DNA from 3 places in the Bradyrhizobium sp. TM102 genome. Region 2 is predicted to be linked to each of the others. Evidence: predicted binding sites of a transcription regulator. Region 2 holds the regulator's gene; each other region holds the start of a gene.
The links. Region 2 encodes HrcA, which represses chaperone genes, less so after heat shock. Its sites were predicted from a motif close to GTTAGCACTCNCNNNNNGNGAGTGCTAAC; they were not measured.
Positions count from the first base shown of each region.

Region 1: a site for HrcA is predicted at 3,235-3,263, ahead of GDN70_RS15390 (co-chaperone GroES). Genes of this name have one in related genera too.
Region 3: a site for HrcA is predicted at 2,573-2,601, ahead of groES (co-chaperone GroES). Genes of this name have one in related genera too.

Region 1 covers NZ_AP021855.1:3,260,536-3,265,762, reverse strand. The annotation lists gene GDN70_RS15405 (cupin domain-containing protein) at 1-91, opposite strand, end outside; gene GDN70_RS15400 (tetratricopeptide repeat protein) at 310-2,439, shown strand; gene GDN70_RS15395 (usg protein) at 2,641-2,928, opposite strand; gene GDN70_RS15390 (co-chaperone GroES) at 3,306-3,620, shown strand; gene groL (chaperonin GroEL) at 3,663-5,227, shown strand, end outside.
Region 2 covers NZ_AP021855.1:695,461-700,687, forward strand. The annotation lists gene hemW (radical SAM family heme chaperone HemW) at 1-363, opposite strand, end outside; gene rdgB (RdgB/HAM1 family non-canonical purine NTP pyrophosphatase) at 350-985, opposite strand; gene rph (ribonuclease PH) at 997-1,710, opposite strand; gene hrcA (heat-inducible transcriptional repressor HrcA) at 1,892-2,980, shown strand; gene grpE (nucleotide exchange factor GrpE) at 3,077-3,694, shown strand; gene pncA (bifunctional nicotinamidase/pyrazinamidase) at 3,810-4,535, opposite strand; gene GDN70_RS03325 (hypothetical protein) at 4,821-5,227, opposite strand, start outside.
Region 3 covers NZ_AP021855.1:7,090,085-7,095,311, reverse strand. The annotation lists gene GDN70_RS33570 (hypothetical protein) at 1-204, opposite strand, end outside; gene groL (chaperonin GroEL) at 404-2,035, opposite strand; gene groES (co-chaperone GroES) at 2,183-2,479, opposite strand; gene GDN70_RS33555 (hypothetical protein) at 2,797-3,318, shown strand; gene GDN70_RS33550 (protein phosphatase CheZ) at 3,526-4,311, opposite strand; gene GDN70_RS33545 (L,D-transpeptidase) at 4,627-5,227, shown strand, end outside.

The sequences.
Region 1 (5,227 bases), 2.6 Mb from region 2:
TGCGTGCCGAGGATCGCGCCGCCGCTTTGGCGCCGCTCCGCTTCTTCACTGCGGTCTTCGTTGCGGGTCTTGATGCCTTTTGCTTGACCATTGTCTGCCTCCCTGATCTGAGCGCGCCCGCCGGACGGGTACAACCCGAGCACAGATTATCCAGTCTTGGATGAGGCGGCAATTGCCGGGCGCAAGGCTAGCGGCTCGATGACCCGATCGGTCGTAGCTTGTCCCAAGCTGTCGTGGCGAACGGCCGTCGTCTCGTATTCGTCCTCCCGCTGAATTAATCTCGAAGAGAGATTCTGGGGGATTGAAGCCATGGGCAACAGCGTAGGTCAGCGTGCATTTCAAAATGCCCGGCTTCAGAAACGGCAAAAGGCCGAAGTGCTGCCGTTGCTCGGGCATGCGCTCCAGCTACACAAGATCGGGCTTCTCGCCGAGGCCCAGGCTGCCTATCGGCAACTCCTGCAGCTCGCGCCCAACCAATTCATGGCGCTGCACATGCTCGGTGCTTTGGAGTCCGACGCCAAGAATTTTCAGCAAGCCGAAATCCTGCTGAGCCGGGCGGTCGCCGTGGATCCGCAATCTGCCGATGCTCATATGAGGCTGGGCGTCGCGCTCAACGGGCTGCGGCGTCACGACGAGGCCTGCGCGAGCTATCGAAAGGCCCTCGCCTTGCGGCCCAACCACGCCGCAACCCTCTCCAATCTCGGTAACGCGAGCGTGGCCCTCGATCTTCACGAGGAGGCGCTTCACAGCTACGACAAGGCGATCGCACTCGACGCAAGCCTTGCCGAAGCCCACAACGGCCGGGGTTGGGCGCTGTGCCGTCAACGCAATTATGACGAGGCCGTCGCAAGCTTGAACCGCGCGCTGTCGATCAAGCCCGACTATGCCGCGGCGCTGGCGAACCGTGCCACGGCTTTACGGGAACTTCAGCGATTTGACGAAGCGCTGGCAGACGGCAATCAGGCAATTGCGCTGGCACCCGACGACGCGAATGGGTGGCTCGCGCGGGCCAGTGTCCTGCTCCAGATCCAGCAAATTGCCCACGCATCCCACGACTGCCAGCAGGCGCTGGCGATCGATCCCGATTCCATTCAAGCTCACCTGGTGCTGGGTCTTTGCCTCGCCGGACTTGGCCGGGTCGACGAAGCCCTCGCCAGTTTCGACAGAGCCCTCGACATCCAGCCTGACCTGCAGAGCGCGATCTCCAACAAGATATTCACGCTCGATTTTGCGGGGGACGCCACCGTTGAACGGCATCAGCAGGCGCGTCAGGTGTGGTGGGAGCGTGTCGGCGCGAAAATCGCTTCAGGCGCGGCGGGCCCGCATGACAACAACCGCGATCCGGACCGCCGTCTGGTGCTCGGCTATGTCTCGTCGGATTTCAACGCGCATTCGGCTGCGTTGATTTTCAAGCCGGTGCTCCAACACCATGACCGGGCACAGTTCGAGGTCGTGTGCTACGCTTGTTCGTCGAAAGTGGATGCGACGACCGGTGAATTTCAGGGGATCGCCGATCGCTGGCGCGACGCCTCGCAATGGACCGAAGATCGCCTCACCGCCGAGATCCGCGCCGACGGCATCGACATCCTGATCGATCTGTCCGGCCATACCAGAGGCAACCGCCTCGGCGTGTTTGCGCGCAAGCCTGCACCGATCCAGGTGCACGGCTGGGGTCACGGCACTGGCACCGGGCTGCCGACGATCGATTATCTGTTCTCGGACCCGGTCGCGATTCCCTTCGAGGTTCGGCATCTGTTTGCGGAGACCGTTGTCGACCTGCCGTGCTTCGTGACGCTGGCCTCGCTGCCGACCGAGATTCCGCGGGCACCTACGCCGGCGATCTCGAACGGCTTCGTCACCTTCGGCGTCTTCAACCGCATCAGCAAGATTTCGGACGAGGCGGCGCAAGTCTGGTCCAGGATTCTCGAGCGGGTGCCGGGCTCGCGACTGCTGATCAAGGATGTTGCGCTGGACGACCAGCTGGTCCGCGAAAATTTGCTGGCGCGGTTCGAGGCTTGCGGATTGCCGGCCGAACGCGTCGATCTGCTCGGCGCCACCTTGCGAAGCGAACATCTGGCATCGTTCAATCGCGTCGATATCTGCCTCGACCCGTTCCCGCAGAACGGCGGCGTCAGCACGTGGGAAGCCTTGCAGATGGGCGTGCCGGTGGTGGCGAAGCTCGGCAACAGCCTGCCCAGCCGTGCTGCCGGCTCCATCCTCACCGCTCTCGGCTTGCCGGACTGGGTCACGGACAGCCATGAGGCGTATATCGAAATCGCAACGAGCCGAGGTTCTGAGATCAGCGAGCTCGACAGGTTGCGCCGCGAGCTGCCCGACAAGATCCGGGCCGCAGCCGCCAGCAACCCCGTCTCATACGGGCGAGCGGTCGACGAGGCCTATCGCGCGATGTGGAGACGCTATTGCAGCGAGGGCGCCTGATCGCCCCTCAGGCGATCCCGGGAATAGTGCGTTCGTCCGACGAGCTGCAAGGGAGATATCGGTAGGGTTGGCAAAACGACTGGTCCGCCATAGCTCGAAGAGCGACGGCGGAAGCGTGCCTACCTTCCGCGCGCGATCATGGAGAGATGGTGGGCACGGCGCTTAAGCGCCTTGGCCCACCCTACGAGACCGATATTCGTCTCAATGCAGCCGGAACACGCCATCCACGGCGCGCAGCTCGGCCGGCTTGATCAGCTTGGAGTGCGCGACGGTGACCGAATGGAGGGGACCGTCCAGCTTTTCCTGCCAGAAGGCCAGGAAATCCTTCAGCGCCGGGAATTTCGGAAACATGTCGTAGTTCTGCCAGACGTAGGTCTGGAGCAGCGAGGGATGATCCGGCATCCGGTAGAGGATTTGTGCCGTCGTCAGCCCGTAACCTAAAAGCTGTTTCCGAAAGTCCTCGGAAACGCCCCCACTCCGCACGCCCATGCCAACCTCCTTTGCAGGAGCGCATTCAAGGGGCGGCCTGGTCGGTGTGCGCCTTACGAGCCACCCGGTACTGATGCGCTCACATGAGAGAAATGTGACGCAAACTGACAACCCATCTCAAGCCCAAAAGTTTAACAAGCTGTTGAAATTCAATGCGTTAGCAGCAGATGGATCACCGTGCTAATACGGCTCGGCCTCGGTTAACGATGGAAAAGAGATTCTGGCAGTCCGCGCTTCCGGGTGCTGATTTTTCTGCTAGAAGCCCTTGCTCCCGCAAAATTCCTGTCCTATTTCAGCCTCGCCTGTGCTAGCACTCGCGGGCACAGATTGCTAACAGACGAAAATCATCAACTCGTGCAAATGCTTAGGAGAGCTGCATGAAATTCCGTCCGCTTCACGACCGCGTCGTGGTCAAGCGCATCGACGCAGAAGAGAAGACCGCCGGCGGCATCATCATCCCCGACACTGCCAAGGAAAAGCCCTCCCAGGGCGAAGTCGTCGCCGTCGGCCCCGGTGGCCGCGACGAAGCCGGCAAGCTGATCCCGATCGACCTCAAGGTCGGCGACCGCGTGCTGTTCGGCAAGTGGTCCGGCACTGAAGTCAAGATCGACGGCGTCGATCTCTTGATCATGAAGGAAAGCGACATCATGGGCGTCCTCGACGTCCCCGCTTCCAAGAAGAAGGCGGCCTAAGAGCCCCTCTCTCCCTCCAGTCAACCTCAAGGAAAATTCCAGATGGCAGCCAAAGAAGTCAAATTCTCGGTTGAAGCGCGCGACAAGATGCTGCGCGGCGTCGACATCCTCGCCAACGCGGTGAAGGTCACGCTAGGTCCGAAGGGCCGCAACGTCGTGCTCGACAAGTCGTTCGGCGCTCCCCGCATCACCAAGGACGGCGTCACCGTCGCCAAGGAGATCGAGCTCGAGGACAAGTTCGAGAACATGGGCGCCCAGATGGTGCGCGAAGTCGCCTCCAAGTCCGCTGACGCGGCCGGCGACGGCACCACCACCGCCACCGTGCTGGCCCAGGCGATCGTGCGCGAAGGCGCCAAGTCGGTTGCCGCCGGCATGAACCCGATGGACCTCAAGCGCGGTATCGACCTCGCGGTCGAGGCCGTCGTTGCAGACCTCCAGAAGAACTCCAAGAAGGTCACCTCGAACGACGAGATCGCCCAGGTCGGCACCATCTCGGCCAACGGCGACCAGGAGATCGGCAAGTTCCTCTCCGACGCCATGAAGAAGGTCGGCAACGAGGGTGTCATCACCGTCGAAGAAGCCAAGTCGCTCGAGACCGAGCTCGACGTCGTCGAGGGCATGCAGTTCGACCGCGGCTACATCTCGCCCTACTTCGTCACCAACGCCGACAAGATGCGCGTTGAGATGGACGACGCCTACATCCTCATCAACGAGAAGAAGCTCTCCTCGCTGAACGAGCTGCTGCCGCTGCTCGAGGCCGTGGTGCAGACCGGCAAGCCGCTGGTCATCGTCGCCGAGGACGTCGAAGGCGAAGCCCTCGCGACCCTGGTCGTGAACCGCCTGCGCGGCGGCCTGAAGGTCGCGGCCGTCAAGGCTCCGGGCTTCGGCGATCGCCGCAAGGCCATGCTGCAGGACATCGCGATCCTGACCGGCGGCCAGGCGATCTCGGAAGATCTCGGCATCAAGCTCGAGAACGTCACGCTCAACATGCTCGGTCGCGCCAAGAAGGTGATGATCGACAAGGAGAACACCACGATCGTCAACGGCGCCGGCAAGAAGGCCGACATCGAGGCGCGCGTGGCCCAGATCAAGGCGCAGATCGAGGAGACCACCTCGGATTACGACCGTGAGAAGCTCCAGGAGCGTCTTGCCAAGCTCGCTGGCGGCGTCGCGGTGATCCGCGTCGGCGGCGCGACCGAGGTCGAGGTGAAGGAGCGCAAGGATCGCGTTGATGACGCGATGCATGCGACCCGGGCTGCGGTCGAGGAAGGCATCGTTCCGGGCGGCGGCGTCGCCCTGCTCCGTGCCTCCGAGCAGCTCAAGGGCCTGCGCACCAAGAACGACGACCAGAAGACCGGCGTCGAGATCGTGCGCAAGGCGCTGTCGGCTCCGGCTCGCCAGATCGCGATCAACGCCGGTGAAGACGGCTCGGTGATCGTCGGCAAGATCCTGGAGAGCAAGACCTACGCTTACGGCTTCGACTCCCAGACCGGCGAATATGCCGACCTCGTCAAGAAGGGCATCATCGACCCGACCAAGGTGGTCCGTACCGCGATCCAGAACGCTGCCTCGGTGGCCGCGCTCCTGATCACCACGGAAGCCATGGT
Region 2 (5,227 bases):
GCGGTTGACGCCGGCGGTGCGATAGCCGGCAAAGCGCGTGGCTTCGACGCTGGTCGGATTCGCCTCCAGCGTCACCTCGACATCGCTGGCGACGGTCCAGTGCTTGCCGATCGCATCGAGCACCGCGCCGACCGTTGCGGGCTGCATCAACGACGGTGTGCCGCCGCCGAGAAAGATCGAGGTGACCTCACGGCCGGGCGAGCGCTCGGCGGTGGCTGCGATCTCGCGCGCGAAGGCGGAGGCGAAGCGCGCCTCGTCGATCGCGGCGTGACGGACATGGCTGTTGAAGTCGCAATAGGGGCATTTCGACAGGCAGAACGGCCAGTGCACGTAGACGCCGAAGGCTTCCTTAGCGCGGCTCAAGGCAGATCTCCGCCAGTTTCACGAAGGCGCGGGCGCGATGCGACAGGCCAAGGCCGAGCGGCGGCAGGCCGTGCTTCTCGATGCTGTCCATCTCGCCGAAGGTGCGGCTGTGGCCGTCCGGCAGGAACATCGGGTCGTAGCCGAAGCCGGCGGTGCCGCGCGGCGGCCAGACCAGCGTGCCGTCGACGCGCGCCTCGACCTCTTCGAGATGATCGTCGGGCCAGGCGACGCAGAGCGCGGAGACGAAATGCGCTTTGCGCTTGTCCGGCGTGGTGGCGCCGCGCTCCTGCAACAGGCGCTCGATCTGCGCCATCGCCGCAGCGAAATCCTTGGAAGGTCCAGCCCAACGCGCGGAGAAAATGCCCGGCGCGCCGTCGAGTGCGTCGACCACGATGCCGGAATCGTCGGCAAAGGCGGGAAGCTTGGTCGCCCGCGCTGCCGCGATCGCCTTGATCGTGGCATTGCTGCGGAAATCGTTGCCGGTCTCGTCGGGCTCGCCGAGGCCGAGCTCTCCGGCCGACACCGCCTCGATGCCGTACGGCGCGAGCAGCTCCTTCATCTCGGCGAGCTTGCCGGGATTATGGGTGGCGATGACCAGCTTTCCGGTGATTCGGCGGTGCATGGGCTTATTGACTACGCGACAGCCAGTTTCTGCAAGTCCACGAGACGCGCGATGCCCTTTTGCGCCAGGGCGATCAGCTTCAGGAACTCGTCCTGCGTGAACGGCTCGCGTTCCGCGGTGCCCTGCACCTCGATGATGCGGCCGTCGCCGGTCATGACGAAATTGGCGTCGGTCTGGGCTTCCGAATCCTCGGCATAGTCGAGATCGAGCACGGGCGTGCCGTTGTAGATGCCGCAGGAGATCGCAGCGACGTTGTCGCGCATCACATTGGCCTTGATCATGTTGCGCGCCTTCATCCAGTTGATGCAATCGGCGAGCGCGACCCAGGCGCCGGTGATCGAGGCCGTGCGCGTGCCGCCGTCGGCCTGGAGCACATCGCAATCGACCGTGATCTGGCGCTCACCGAGCGCTTCGAGATCGACGATCGTGCGAAGCGAGCGGCCGATCAGGCGCTGGATCTCGACGGTGCGGCCACTTTGCTTGCCGGCGGAGGCCTCGCGGCGGGTGCGTTCGGAGGTCGCGCGCGGCAGCATGCCATATTCGGCGGTGACCCAGCCGCGGCCCTGGCCCTTCAGCCACGGCGGCAGGCGATCTTCCAGCGTGGCGGTGACCAGCACATGGGTGTCGCCGAATTTCACCAGGCAGGAGCCTTCCGCATATTTGACCACGCCGCGCTCGAGCGTCACGGGGCGCAATTCGTCGGGCGCACGGCGGCTTGGCCGCATGGGAAATCCTCCAAAACTCGCAGGTTAGGGCTATTCGCGGTGCTTGTAGGTGGGGTGAGGGTATGCGGCAAGGGGAAAGGACAAGGCTTTTTCACCCCCGGTTCTCCACCCTGCAAACGCGACGCTTGTCAGAACCCTCCTGGATGGACAAATTATGAGCATCTGAGAGGAGTTACCGTCTGTGGCCCATCACGATCCGATCCATCTGATCGCGCCGCGCGCAGGCCTCGCCCAGCTCAACGAGCGTTCTCGCGACATCTTTCGTCAAATTGTCGAAAGTTACCTCGCGACCGGTGAGCCCGTGGGCTCGCGCAATATCTCGCGCCTCATCGCCATGCCGCTGTCGCCGGCCTCGGTCCGCAACGTCATGGCCGATCTGGAACAGCTCGGCCTGATCTACGCCCCGCACACCTCCGCCGGTCGGCTGCCGACGGAACTCGGCCTGCGGTTCTTCGTCGATGCCCTGATGCAGGTCGGCGACCTCAACGAGGCCGAGCGGCAGTCGATCCAGAGCCAGCTTGCCACCGTCGGCCAGGCGCAATCGGTCGAGGCGGCGCTGGACCAGGCACTGACGCGGCTGTCGGGCCTGACCCGCGCCGCCGCGGTGGTGCTGACGCCGAAATCCAATGCGCGGCTGAAACACATCGAATTCGTCCGTCTGGAACCGGAAAAGGCGCTGGTGATCCTGGTCGGCGAGGACGGCCAGGTCGAAAACCGCGTGCTGTCGCTGCCCCCCGGAGTTCCCTCCTCGGCGATCACCGAGGCCGGCAATTTCCTCAATGCGCGCATCCGCGGGCGCACCCTGGCCGAGGCGCGGCTCGAGCTCGAGACGGCACTTGGAGAAGCCCGTGCCGAGCTCGATCAGCTCGCACAGAAGGTGATTTCCGCCGGCATCGCCAGCTGGTCCGGCGGCGAGAACGAGGATCGCCAGCTCATCGTCCGCGGCCACGCCAATCTGCTCGAAGACCTGCATGCGCTGGAGGATCTGGAACGGGTACGCCTGCTGTTCGACGATCTCGAGACCAAGCGCGGCGTGATCGACCTGCTGGGGCGTGCCGAGACCGCTGAGGGCGTGCGTATCTTCATCGGTTCGGAGAACAAACTGTTTTCCTTGTCCGGCTCCTCTACGATCATCTCGCCCTATCGGGATGCCGCCGGCCATATTGTCGGTGTTTTGGGCGTGATCGGGCCAACCCGGCTGAATTATGCCCGCGTGATCCCGACCGTGGACTACGCGGCCCGCATCGTCAGCCGTCTTTTGGGAGGCTGATCGGCGTTTCCGCCGATCACGGGCGCTTGATTTTCGGCGCTTTAGGCACGATATCCGGGCCAACAATCCCTGGAAACGAGTTCGAGATTAGAGCCGATGACCGAGCAAGACCGGCAACCCGAAGACACGACTGCCGCGACCGGCGAGCCCGTGGTGTCAAAACCCTACATCATGCCCGACGATCCCGAGCCCGGCTCAGTCGAGCTGTTGCAGAAGGAAGCCGCCGAGGCGCGTGACCGCATGCTGCGGACGCTGGCCGAGATGGAGAATCTGCGCAAGCGTACCACCAAGGAGGTCGCCGACGCCCGCCTCTACGGCATCACCGGCTTTGCCCGCGACGTGCTCGACATCGCCGATAATCTTCAGCGCGCGCTCGATGCCGTTCCGGCCGAGGCCCGCGCCACGGCCGATCCCGGCCTGATATCGCTGATCGAAGGCGTCGAGCTCACCGAGCGTTCGCTGCTCAACGCGCTGGAAAAGCACGGCGTGAAGAAGCTCGATCCGCAGGGCCAGAAGTTCGACCCGAACTTCCACCAGGCGATGTACGAAGTGCCTGATCCGTCGGTGCCGTCGGGCACCGTGGTGCAGATCATGCAGGCCGGCTACACCATCGGCGAGCGCGTGCTGCGCCCGGCCTTGGTCGGTGTCGCCAAGGGCGGCGCGAAGCCCGCGGCCGCGGCGAACAACAACGAGTCGAGCGGCGCGGCGAACTGATTTTTTTGCGTCATTCCGGGCGGCTCGAAGAGCCGAACCCGGAATCTCGGGATTCTCAGGTGCGCAATGGCGCACCATAGTTCGATGCTTCGCATCGCCCCGGAATGACAGTCATCTAGCCCTGCGCGCTCGCGATATCCGCAGACTGAATCCGCTTCACGCCGGCCTTGGCCATATCGGCCCAGGCTTTTGCCAGCGAGCCCTGCGTGTCGATGCCGCGGCAGGCGTCTTCCACCACATAGACCTCGAAGCCAGCCTTGCGCGCGTCGAGCGCGGTCCAGGCGACGCAGAAATCCGTCGCGAGCCCTGCGACGAAGACGCGCTTGATCTTGCGTCCCCTCAGATAGCCGGCAAGTCCTGTCGAGGTCTTGCCGTCGGCTTCGAGGAAGGCCGAATAGCTGTCGACGTCCTTGTGAAAGCCCTTGCGGATGATGAGCTCGGCGTGCGGGATCGCAAGGTCCTTCGACAGCGAAGCGCCATCGGTGCCCTGCACGCAATGGTCGGGCCACAGCACCTGCTTGCCATAGGGAAGGTCGACGGTCTCGAACGGCTTCTTGCCGGAATGCACCGACGCAAACGAGATGTGGCCCGGCGTGTGCCAGTCCTGCGTCATCACCACATTCGCAAATGCTCTCGAGATCTTGTTGATGACGGGCACCACCTGCTCGCCCTCTTTCACCGCGAGGCTGCCGCCGGGCAGGAAGCAGTTCTGCACGTCGATCACGAGCAGCGCGGAGGCATCGTCCGGCTTGATCGATGCCGCTGCAAGGAGTGCGGTTGGAGCCAGCGTTGCAAGCGCCGTCGTCCCAAGCATTGCCAAGACTTGTCGCCGATCCAGCATCGTTCGCCTCCCCTTCGGATGAACTCAACGGAGACGAAGCCTAGTTCCGTTCGTGTACGAACAGAAGCCCGAAAATGCCGCCGGGTTTGATGAGGGGTTGGGCGTGCAGCCTCAACACCGCTGTCGTCCCGGACAAGCGCAGCGCAGATCCGGGACCCATACCCCCAGGGAGAAGTTTGGCGAAGACTCTTCGGGGGTACTGCGACCGACCGCAATCGCGAGATCACGCGGTATGGGTCCCGGCCTTCGCCGGGACGACACCGAGTGTGTTGGAGCGCCTCTGGCCTACCCCTTCGGCTGGATGCCGTCGCGCACGGCGCGGAAGCGAGTGAAGGCGGCCAGCCACTGGTCGCGCGGGGCGCTGGCGATGATGCGCAGCGAGGCGCCTCCGCTCGAGAAGCGGATCCACTGCACCACGGTCACCGGGACCTTGTCCTTGCCGCTGATGCCGTCGATCCGGGTCTCGAAGCCTTGCTGGCCGTTGATGCGGATCGGCTCGGACATGGTGACGCGCGATTCGCGCACGCCGGGAATCTGCAGCGCCGCCTCCTGGGCGAAGCGGGCGCGGTCGTCGGCCTGCTGCGGCGTGGCGCCGATCAGGCCGAGGATCATGAACGGCTTCGACTCGTAACCGGTGCTCTCGTCGCCGTCCGCCAGGATGATGCTCGAGCCCGGCGCCAGAGTGCGGATGT
Region 3 (5,227 bases), 970 kb from region 2:
CGTCACCGTCTTGCCCTGGCGCGTCTCCTTCAGGATCACGTCGGCATTGCCGTCCATCAGCCCGTCGATCGAGGTGAAATAGCGTGTCTCCGGCCCACCGGGCGTCGTGGCCTTCGGCGACAGCTTCATCTGGGCGGATGCGGAATGCGGAGAAGCTGCAAGCAGAGCCAAAAGGGCTGTCGAACAAACCAGAAGCGCACGCATCGATGAAATCCTCGCGCAACGGGCATGATCCGGAAAGTGTGAAGCGGTTTTCCGAGAGGATCATGCCCAAACAATTCGAATCGGCGCGTCACCGTAGTGGGTTTTGGCCGTCGGTTGAATCGGAAAGCGGAGGGGCAGGGTCGGCAAAAAAGAAGGCCGCCCGGAGGCGGCCTTCGCAACATTGTAACGGAACGGAGGCTTAGAAGCCGCCCATGCCGCCGCCGCCGGGCATCGCGGGCGAGGCTTCCTTCTTCGGCGTTTCGGCGACCATGGCCTCGGTGGTGACCAGCAGGCCGGCCACGGAGGAGGCGTCCTGGAGCGCGGTGCGCACCACCTTGGCGGGATCGATGATGCCTTTCTCGATCATGTCGACATAGTCCTCGGTCTGGGCGTCGAAGCCGAAGGTCTCGGACTTGTTCTCCAGGATCTTGCCGACCACGATCGAGCCTTCCACGCCGGCGTTTTCCGAGATCTGGCGGATCGGAGCCTCGAGCGCCTTCAGCACGATGTTGATGCCGGCCTGGACGTCGGCATTGGCGTTGGTGAGACGGCCGACCGCCTTCTTGGCGCGCAGCAGCGTGACGCCGCCGCCGGGGACGATGCCTTCCTGCACCGCGGCGCGGGTGGCGTTGAGAGCGTCCTCGACGCGGTCCTTCTTCTCCTTGACCTCGATCTCGGTGGCACCGCCGACGCGGATCACGGCGACGCCGCCGGCCAGCTTGGCGAGACGCTCCTGGAGCTTCTCACGGTCGTAGTCCGAGGTGGTCTCCTCGATCTGGGCCTTGATCTGGCCGACACGGGCCTCGATGTCCGGCTTCTTGCCGGCGCCCTTGACGATCGTGGTGTTCTCCTTGTCGATCACGACCTTGCCGGCGCGGCCCAGCATCTTCACCGTGACGTTCTCGAGCTTCATGCCGAGGTCTTCGGAAATGAGCTGGCCACCGGTGAGGATGGCGAGGTCCTCGAGCATGGCCTTGCGGCGATCGCCGAAGCCCGGCGCCTTGACGGCGGCGACCTTGAGGCCGCCGCGGAGGCGGTTGACGACCAGGGTGGCCAGCGCCTCGCCCTCGACGTCTTCGGCGATGATGACGAGCGGCTTGCCCGACTGCACCACGGCTTCCAGCACCGGAAGCATGGCCTGCAGGCCCGAAAGCTTCTTCTCGTGCAGGAGGATGTAGGCATCCTCGAGCTCGGCGGTCATCTTCTCGGGGTTGGTGACGAAGTAGGGGCTGAGATAGCCGCGGTCGAACTTCATGCCCTCGACGATGTCGACTTCGGTGTCGAGCGACTTGTTCTCTTCGACGGTGATGACGCCTTCGTTGCCGACCTTCTGCATCGCCTGGGCGATCATCTTGCCGATGGCGGCATCGCCGTTGGCCGAGATGGTGCCGACCTGGGCGACCTCGGAGGAGGCGGCGACGGGCTTGGCCCGCTTCTCGATGTCCTTGATGACGGAAGCGACCGCGATGTCGATGCCGCGCTTGAGGTCCATGGGGTTCATGCCGGCGGCAACCGCCTTGGCGCCTTCGCGCACGATGGCCTGGGCCAGCACGGTGGCGGTGGTGGTGCCGTCGCCGGCGAGGTCGTTGGTCTTGGAGGCGACCTCACGCACCATCTGGGCGCCCATGTTCTCGAACTTGTCCTCGAGCTCGATCTCCTTGGCGACGGTGACGCCGTCCTTGGTGATGCGGGGTGCGCCGAAGCTCTTCTCGATGACGACGTTGCGGCCCTTCGGGCCGAGCGTCACCTTGACGGCGTTGGCGAGAACGTCGACGCCGCGCAGCATGCGATCGCGCGCGTCTCCGGAAAACTTGACGTCTTTGGCAGCCATTTTAGCAATCCCTCGTGTTTGGTGATGTGTCTGCCGCACGCCCGTCGCATCAATTCCGGGATTCGTGGACCGAACCCGGCGGAATGATGGATGCCCGGACCGCCTGGATCCGGGCATGACATTCAGCGGCTGTTCAGGCGGATGGCCTTAGGCCAGTACGCCCATGATGTCCGACTCCTTCATGATCAGGAGCTCTTCGTTGTCGATCTTGACCTCGGTGCCCGACCATTTGCCGAACAGCACGCGGTCGCCGACCTTGAGGTCGATCGGGGTCAGCTTGCCGGTCTCGTCACGGCCGCCGGGGCCGACGGCGACGACCTCGCCCTGGGAGGGCTTTTCCTTGGCGCTGTCCGGAATGATGATGCCGCCCTTGGTCTTTTCCTCGGCGTCGATACGTTTGACCACGACACGGTCATGCAGCGGACGAAATTTGGATTTAGCCATGACGTTTCCCTTTGGAGGCTCGCTTCGGAAGTAGTGGAAGTGGGTGGGGCGGCGCTTCCGTCCATCCCCCTATCCCGAGGATCGAACGGCGTGCTTAGCAATCGGGCTTTCCGAGTGCTAATAGTGGGCCCGGAAATATGGCTTGGCCGCGATCCTGTCAAGCAAAGGTGGTTAAGCGATTGGTGAGGCGGATATAGGATGGTGGCACTGGAAACTTGTTCGGGGCGCCGACGTATTAAAGGACGTCATTGCTCCGGCAGCGGTTTTGCGCTTGGCTGCAGGAGGGGTGCGGCCATGGTCTTGTTCGGGGGAATGCCATGATCAGTTCAGCTCACGCGCGCACGGTTGCCAATCTGGCCGCCGCCTCTTGTCTGGCGCTGCTGCTGGGCGCCTGCGGCGGCGGCATGAGCCTGCCGTCCTTCTCGTCGTCCTCGCCGCCGCCCGAAGCCGAGCCGGGCGTCGCGCCCGAAATGCCTGCGACCATTCGCGGCGACGAGATCGTCGGCCGCTGGGGCCTCGCCTCGTTCCAGAACCCGGCCGACCGCGCCCGCACCGAGGCCGCCGCCCGGGCCCAGTGCAAAAATCCCTACGTGATCACCGCCGGCTCCTCCGGCGGCGTGATCATGCATCTGGCCGACCAGGCAACGCCCCAGGAGCTGCGGCTGAAGGGCTCGCCGAGCGGCAAGAACTACATCGGACCGGCGGGTCCGACCCCCGGCGAGCAGGACCGCGAAATCATCTCCTTCGACGGCCGCGTCCTGATCACCCGCTTCATCGACAAGGACGCCGCCACCCGCTACGGCAACATGGTCTACGTCCGCTGCGCGCCGCGGGCGTGATGTTCGTCTTCCGTCATTCCGGGGCGCGCGAAGCGCGAACTATGGTGCGCACTCGCGCACCTGAGAATCTCGATGTGGTGAGCTTCCTGCCTTAAATCTCCGGATTCCGGGTCCGGCTCTGTCGAGCCGCCCCGGAATGACGGGCTGGGCCAAAATCAAAAACGCCGGCTCTCGCCGGCGTTTTGTTTTTCGCTATGCCGCGTCCGCTCAGTCGAACAGCGCGTCGATGTCGTCCTGCGAGGCGTGGCCGACGTCGCCGGCGAGCTTGGGGCCGTTGAGAAGCTTGTCGTCCTCGCTGCGATTGTCGACCTGCGGCACGACGTGGGACTTGATCGCGTCGACGCCGCCCCAGATCTCCATCATCGCATTGATGTGCTGTTCGATGAACTTCATCGTGCCCATCACCTTGCTGATGCGCTGGCCGGTCAGGTCCTGGAAGTTGCAGGCCTCGAAGATCGAGATGACGCGTTCCTGGATGTCGTCGGCGAGCCGCTTCTGCTGGTCGATCGAGTCCACCTTGGACATTGCGCTGGCGGCCTGGTCGATCGACTCCGCGGCCTCGAGGATCTGCTGGGTCGCCTGCTCGGTGCCGCCGACCACCGCGCCGAGCTCGCCATTGACCTTGGCCATTTCGCCGCCGTCAAAGCTCTTGCCGTGCAGTGTCGCGATTTCGCGCTTGGTGCGGTCGATGGCGTCATGGATGAGGTCGAGCTCGACCTTCAGCTTTTCGCACTGCTCGATCTGGGCCCGATAGGTCTCGAGCATGGTCCGAGCCTCGGAGAGCTCGTGGGCGGTGGAGGCGTCGATCGCCGCCATGGCTGCGCTGCCGGACAAGGGCAAGGGCGCGGTGCCTTTCGCCATCTGTGCACGGATCGCACGTAGCTCGGCCATGATCTCGCTATGCATCGGGATTGCCTCTTCAGTTACGTCCAAAATCGGCATCTCGCCACCAGCGATATCCTCGACGCGAAAACGTTTGCGGTGAACAGCCATCTGGATACTCCCCCCACCTCACTCACGCGTCTTTGTAGGCAGAAGCGATTTAACACGAAGTTCACGGCAGGAACTGTTGTGCGGCTGCGCGCGACGGCGCGCAAAGAAGCGATTAACCATGGGCGCGCGGCGTTCATCGAAAATAAACGCTGATCGCCAAATTGCCCCGCTGCTGACGACGTGGTGAATCCAAACGCCGCTTCTGTTTACCAAACAAAACGGCTTTTGCTTTTTATTGACCACGTCGGGGGCGCGGACCAGCCATCAGCTCTCCACGGCGCATGTGATCTAGACGAAACAGTACAGAGTACGTCGATGTTCAAGAAAATGTCTGTCGCGCTGCTCGGCAGCGCTTGCACCTTCATTGCCGGCGCAAACAGTGCCAGCGCCTTCGACAATTCGGTGCCGAACGATCCGCCCGCGGTGCTCTACCAGCCGCAGGTGCCGCCGGCGCCGGTGCGCGTCGCCTCCAATGCGAACATGGGCGGCGGCTTCATCGAGTTCCTGTTCGGCGACGGTCCCGGCCGCGGTCCGGCCTACGCGCCGCAGCAGCCGGTCTATCAACAGCAGCCCGGCTATTACGACCAGCGCCGCCTGCCGCCGATGGGCGAGCCGCAGATGCAGGGTGGATATCAGCAAGGCGCGGTTCAGCAGGAGACGGCCGACCCGCGGCAGCGTCAGTTCGATCCAAGGTTCGAGAAGCAATCTGTTGACTATAGCGGCAAGGAAAGTCCCGGCACCATCGTGGTCGATACCCCGAACAAATTCCTCTATCTCGTCGAGGGCAACGGCAGGGCGATGCGCTACGGCATTGGCGTCGGGCGTCCCGGCTTCACCTGGTCCGGCGTGAAGGCGATCACAGCCAAGCGCGAATGGCCGGACTGGACGCCGCCGGCCGAAATGATCGCGCGCCGTC